2 linked regions of the Prochlorococcus marinus str. MIT 0917 genome follow. The protein of the gene in region 1 binds, or shares a complex with, the protein of each later gene. Links are inferred from orthologs where the notes say so. Each region holds a gene or a part of one and is shown in the gene's direction. Other genes may lie near its edges.

Region 1 (3,198 bases):
GGTCTCCGATGACTGCACAACGAGGTTGAATTCGTTTTGGTAATTTATCAACAATCCTTTCGGACATCGCAAGAATTCTATTGTTCCAAAAAGGCCACCTCGCTATCCACTCTGCATATGTCATATGTAAATACCCGAACCTTGCTGAAAGTAGAACGCTCCAAAATTGATCTCCTCCTAAAAAAATTACTAACCCGTTGGGTGGCCATGAACCAAATTTTTTAGGGTTCAAAAGAAGCTCCCAGAAATTCTTTGCTTTTATTATTTTTTCAAATCGCAACCATTTTTTGGCAGCAATAATTTCATGACCAGTTGCATTAGGGCATGGAACGAGTACTAAATTTAATGATATTGAAGAATTATTTACTCTGGGTTTTAGCTCTAGCTGTTTATGAAGCTCTTTAGCGAGTGGCTTAACCCAAGTCGCTAGTTCACCTGGTCCATTGGAGACAAAAATAATTGCTAAAGAATTATGACTCATTTATTGATGAGCATCAGTTTTGAAGAATGCGGATGGCGAGACTTGAACTCGCAAGGCCAAAGCCACATGTTCCTTAGACATGCGCGTATACCAATTCCGCCACATCCGCAAGTTAACTCAGTTAAGCACCAAGTAACCCTGATCATAATGCTTAACCTATTAAGCTTCTACCTAATGGGTTTCAATCTTTGGCACAAATACTGATACGATCCAGATGAGGACTTAATAATTTTGAATGCCCATAGGCAAACTGCTGATAGCTAATCGTGGCGAAATAGCTTTAAGAATTCTCCGAAGCTGTCGCGAGATGGGGATTTCTACTGTCGCTGTTTACAGTACTGTTGATAAAAATGCTTTACATGTTCAATTGGCTGATGAAGCTGTATGCGTCGGAGAGTCGCCTAGCAGTAAAAGTTATTTAAATGTTCCAAATATACTTGCTGCAGCGACATCAAGAGGAGTAGATGCTATTCATCCTGGTTATGGTTTTTTAGCTGAGAATGATCGATTTGCAGAGATTTGCGGCGACCACGGGCTTATTTTTGTCGGCCCATCTCCTCATGCAATTCGTTCCATGGGTGATAAGTCGACAGCTAAATCGACTATGCAAAAGGTTGGAGTACCTACTGTCCCTGGAAGTGAGGGCTTACTAGATAGTGTTTCAGACGCATCCAAGCTTGCCTCTGAAATGGGCTACCCAGTAATGATTAAAGCAACTGCAGGAGGCGGTGGAAGAGGCATGCGTTTAGTTAGTCATGCTGATGAATTGGAGAATCTTTTTAAAGCTGCGCAGGGTGAAGCAGAGGCTGCATTTGGTAACCCAGGATTATATATGGAGAAATTTATTGATCGCCCAAGGCATGTAGAGGTTCAGATTCTTGCTGATCGATATGGGAACGTTGTTCATCTCGGAGAAAGAGATTGCTCGATCCAAAGAAGGCATCAGAAATTATTAGAGGAATCACCAAGTCCAGCTTTAGATCATCACCTAAGAATAAGAATGGGAGAAGCAGCAGTTGCAGCAGCAAAAAGCATCAACTATGAAGGGGCTGGAACGGTGGAATTCCTTCTTGATCGGCACGGAAGTTTTTATTTTATGGAAATGAATACTCGAATACAGGTGGAACATCCTGTTACTGAGTTGGTTACTGGTATGGATCTAATTTCAGAGCAATTACGTATCGCTGGAGGGGAAAAATTAAAATTTACTCAGGCAGAAATCAAGCTTGAAGGACATGCAATTGAATGTAGAATTAACGCAGAAGATCCAAGTCACAACTTCCGACCTTCCCCAGGGAAAATTACAGGTTGGTTACCTCCTGGTGGACCTGGTGTAAGGGTTGATAGCCATGTTTACACTGGTTACGATATTCCTCCTTTTTATGATTCTTTAATAGGAAAATTGATTGTTTGGGGAAGGGATAGAGAAGCTGCACTAAAAAGGATGGAAAGAGCTTTAAATGAATGTGCAGTCACAGGAATTACCACCACTATTGATTTTCATTTGAAATTACTTAAAAGAAATGAATTTATAAAAGGAGATGTTCATACAAAGTTCGTTGAACAAGAAATGCTGTAAATAGCTATAAAGATTAAAATATAATTTGAGTTAATACACCTTGTTGACCAAGAAACAATTCTCGAAAAAGGCTTAAGAGACCTACCCAAATAATGGGAGTAACATCTACACCTCCTATTGGAGGAACAATTTTTCGAGTAGTCACGAGTACAGGTTCAGTTGGTAAGAAAATAATTGGCCAAAAACCAGTTCTTAAATTTATTTTGGGGTACCAAGTTAAAATAATTCTTAGAAGGAACGCAAGGGTTAGGGCACCTATTACAAAACCCAATAAAAAATGTATTGTTGGAAGACTTTTAACTAACAGAGGCATCACAAAGCTCAAAGCATTATTGAATAGATGGTCTAAATCATCTTTTATTGCTTAAGATTACTCGGTCTTGCATAAGAATTAGCTGAAATGGCTTTTCATTTATTAAATTTGTTCCTTAGTGCTGGAACTTCTAGTCAAGCTGCTACAAGTTCTGCAGTTGGAATGATAGGGAGTTTTCTTGCGGCTGGAGCTTTGATAGTTGCACCTGCTGCGGCTGCCTTGATATGGGTTAGTCAAAAAGATGCATTGAGTAGATAGCCCTAGCAATCACCTATTTATGCCATAGACTGATAAGAATAAGGTTGTTTTCAACCTGAAAATGTTTATTTAAGAGGGCAAACTTGGTCAATGCCAGTCTAAATTGGGCCAGCATTGTTGGCATAGTTCTTGCTGTATGCGGAGCTGGCCTATATTTTCTTAGATCTTTTAAGCCAGCATTGGCAAGGGATTATGATGTTTTCTTTGCCGCTATTGGCTTGCTCTGTGGAGGAATACTTTTTTTTCAAGGATGGCGTTTAGATCCCATTCTTCAGTTTGGGCAGTTTTTGCTTGCTGGGACAACTGTTTTCTTTGCTTATGAAAGTGTTCGATTGAGAGGTATTTCAACTGATCAAGCACGAAGATCTTCATATTTTGATGATGAACCAGAGTTGCCAAGATCTGCTAGAGGAGGTTTGTCTGATGCAGGCTCTGATAGGAATTTTGATCGCTTTGAGGAATCTCAACCTATCAATAGAAGATTTTCAGGGAGAGAAGATTATCAAGAAGAATATGCAGATGATGAAAATTATGGAAGACGTCCATCGAGGGCGGCAATCCCTGAGC
Region 2 (3,212 bases), 110 kb from region 1 along the record:
GGTAAACCATCGTAAAAACCTTTTAATGAAAGATCGATAAATGCACCAGCCGTTAGAGGAGCATTATAACCATCAATAATTGCGCTCATATTTCCTTGGGATGTTTTTATTTCTACATTTGCTCTACCTAAAAGTCTTGGTAAATTGTCATATTCACTGGGTATTTTATATGGAAAATCATTAGTGATTAAAAGAGACTCTAGATCATCAATTGTTTTTAAACTTTTACGTCTGATGTCAAGAAATGATACTTTATTTTTTTCGTTTGCTATTTGTCTTAATTCATCAAGTTCTTCATTTAAATCATAAAGAAGATTAACTGCTTTTTCTTTATTTTCCTCTGGTATGGAGTCAAGAATTTGATTTTTTCTATTGCTTGCTAAGAATTGACTTCTTGAGGTGGCTTTGCTAACAGCTGACCATCTACTTCCTCGAAGATCGTCGCTAGTATCTTCAAGTTTGTTTTGTAATTCACGTAATTCTTTTTGCTCAATCGGTAAAGAATTTCTTAATATTGCATATGGATCTTTTAGTCGATTACCATTTGGAAGGCTTGCAACAGCAGGGTCAATCCATGGAGAGCTCAACGAAAATAGGATTGTTAGCAGGGCAAGAATGCAAATCTTTTTTGCCATATTGAATCTATGTTTTGCATGACTTTGGCACAGACTTATGATCGATTGGTATCTTTTGTGTGAATGATTTCAAGTAACGACTTTCGCACTGGCACTACGATCGAGTTAGACGGTGCAGTTTGGCGTGTTATTGAATTTCTACATGTCAAGCCTGGCAAGGGTTCTGCATTTGTCAGGACTAAATTAAAGGCGGTAGTGAGCGGTAGTGTTGTCGAAAAGACTTTTAGAGCTGGGGAAATGGTTCCACAAGCTCTTTTGGAGAAATCAAAGTTGCAACATACATACATGGAAGGAGATGATTTTGTATTTATGGATATGACTTCTTATGAAGAAACACGCCTAACAGCTAAACAAATTGGTGAAAGTAGGAAATATCTAAAGGAAGGTATGGAGGTTAATGTATTGTCTTGGAATGAAAAACCTCTTGAAGTTGAATTGCCCAACTCAGTTGTTTTAGAAATAAAAGAAACTGATCCTGGCGTCAAAGGTGACACAGCTTCGGGAGGGACAAAGCCTGCAATCTTGGAAACAGGAGCTCAAGTAATGGTCCCATTATTTATTTCAATTGGTGAGAAAATCCGAGTAGATACTCGAAATGACAGTTATCTAGGCCGAGAAACACAATGACTATGAATCTTGATCATGAAGAGCTTCATCGCTTGTTGGCAACTTTAGCTGAGAGCGATATTCAAGAGTTTCGACTTGAGGGAGAGGACTTTTCCTTGGAAGTTAAACGTAATCTAGGGACTTCCTCGGATTCAATTGCTTCTCAAAAGAAAATTATTTCAGAAGAGATTATTTCAGAAGAGATTGATCCACCATCTCAACGTAAAATAGAGGCTTCTCCAGCACCAAGCACACCTCCTCCTTCAGTGCCAGGGTCACGCTCTGATTTGGTCGAAGTAACTGCTCCTATGGTTGGTACCTTCTATCGCGCACCAGGCCCAGAAGAGCCCCCTTTCGTGGATATTGGATCGAGAATCAGTGTGGGTCAAGCAGTTTGTATTCTTGAGGCAATGAAATTAATGAATGAATTAGAGTCAGAAGTAAGTGGTGAAGTAATTGAAATTCTTGTTGAGAATGGAACTCCAGTGGAGTTTGGTCAAGTTTTAATGAGATTAAAACCTGTCTAAAAGTTTTACTTATTGAGAAAGAAGCCAAGCGTTATTTATTGCAGCAAGCATACTTTTTTCTCTTGCCTTGAACTTACCTGCGATATCAAGTGCAGTTCCGTGATCAGGTGATGTTCTTACAAAAGGAAGCCCAAGCGTTGTGTTAACAGCCTCATCAAAGGCGATCAGCTTGACCGGTATAAGAGCTTGATCGTGATAGAAAGCGAGTATTCCGTCAGGTGCATTATTTTCAAAGGAGGTGTCATGCCATGCTTTTGCTGATGAAATCCAGCAGCTATCTGGAGGGATAGGCCCACTAATTTTGATAGCTGGATTATCTAATTTCCATTCATTTATAGTAGGAATAATTAAGTTTTTTTCTTCGGTTCCAATTTTTCCGTCTTCTCCAGCATGTGGATTTAAGCCCGCTATATGTATTAATGGTTTTTCTTTGAACTTAAGACAGAAATGCAATAAGGCATCTAACTTAAATCTAATTAATTCTTTTGTTAAACTATCATTGATTTTGTTAAGAGGTATATGTGTTGTAGCCAATAAAGTATTAAATCTCCACCCATTGTTTGGTGATCTTGCTGTAAAAAGCATAGAAGTTCTTTTATTAGTTAACTTACCTAATAATTCAGTTTGCCCTGCAAAGTCATGACCAGCTTTATACCAGGCAATTTTTGAAATAGGAGCTGTAACTAGAGCATTAGCTTTCCCTTCTAAAAGTATATTAGTTGCATTACAAAGCCATTGAAAGCTAGCTGACCCAGAATATGCATCGACTATTCCTGGAATAACTTTCTTTGTTAATGGAATATCAATAATATCAAGCTTATGTGGATCAGGGATATTATTGAATCCATGTTTAATTAACTTTGAACAAGTTTTAAAAATATTATTTTTGCAACCTACAAGTAAAGGCTCTATATTTTTATTTAAGTTCTTAGATCCAAGAGCTTTTAATGTTATTTCAGTTCCTATTCCTGCAGGATCTCCTAATGAAATAATAAGTTTGTTTTTATTTTTTGTTAATTTTTTAAAATCTTTCATTTGCAATAAGTTTTTTTGATTGAAATTTTTTAGCTTAAGAAAAGCTTTTAGTAAGGTTTAAACTAATAAATTTGAGGAAGTTTTGTAAAAAATAGTGAATAAAGATAATATTAAAAATAAAGAATATTAATTCATTTTTAATTGTGAGAAACAATTTTTTAATCCAGATTTAAAACTAGGATAAATTAGAGGATAACCAAGTATTTTGCATAATAACTTGTTATCAACTTTTCGATTTTCTTCCCAAAAAGATAGCGCCATTGGGCTCATTGTTTCTTTTGCAATTTCAAAAGGTACCTTTGATGGTATAGATTTTTTAGCTATTTTTGCTGCGAATGCAATAACTTCAAGATTATTTGTTGGTAAGTTATCAGCTACGTTTACTACAGAGGGATTCTTTCCTGCTGCA

Evidence for each region.
Region 2: the proteins of accC (region 1) and accB are in contact, whole or in part, in a solved structure (PDB 8UXZ), measured with the Escherichia coli proteins. The link is inferred for Prochlorococcus marinus str. MIT 0917 from one-to-one orthologs.

What each region holds. Positions count from the first base shown.
Region 1 is NZ_CP114784.1:1,458,880-1,462,077, forward strand. Bases 20-2,888 are described here. They hold accC (acetyl-CoA carboxylase biotin carboxylase subunit), read left to right. Parts: upstream 20-716; coding sequence 717-2,060; downstream 2,061-2,888. Other genes in these bases: O5637_RS08140 (glycosyl transferase), read right to left, coding at 20-481; O5637_RS08155 (YggT family protein), read right to left, coding at 2,074-2,373; psbX (photosystem II reaction center protein PsbX), read left to right, coding at 2,461-2,631; O5637_RS08165 (Ycf66 family protein), read left to right, coding at 2,715-2,888. Also shown: more of O5637_RS08140, read right to left, coding at 1-19; more of O5637_RS08165, read left to right, coding at 2,889-3,198. UniProt on the Escherichia coli protein: This protein is a component of the acetyl coenzyme A carboxylase complex; first, biotin carboxylase catalyzes the carboxylation of the carrier protein and then the transcarboxylase transfers the carboxyl group to form malonyl-CoA.
Region 2 is NZ_CP114784.1:1,348,440-1,351,651, forward strand. What follows is about bases 131-3,013. They hold accB (acetyl-CoA carboxylase biotin carboxyl carrier protein), read left to right. Parts: upstream 131-1,258; coding sequence 1,259-1,768; downstream 1,769-3,013. Other genes in these bases: O5637_RS07605 (peptidylprolyl isomerase), read right to left, coding at 131-635; efp (elongation factor P), read left to right, coding at 699-1,262; pdxA (4-hydroxythreonine-4-phosphate dehydrogenase PdxA), read right to left, coding at 1,778-2,803; O5637_RS07625 (SDR family NAD(P)-dependent oxidoreductase), read right to left, coding at 2,930-3,013. Outside these bases: more of O5637_RS07605, read right to left, coding at 1-130; more of O5637_RS07625, read right to left, coding at 3,014-3,212. UniProt on the Escherichia coli protein: This protein is a component of the acetyl coenzyme A carboxylase complex; first, biotin carboxylase catalyzes the carboxylation of the carrier protein and then the transcarboxylase transfers the carboxyl group to form malonyl-CoA.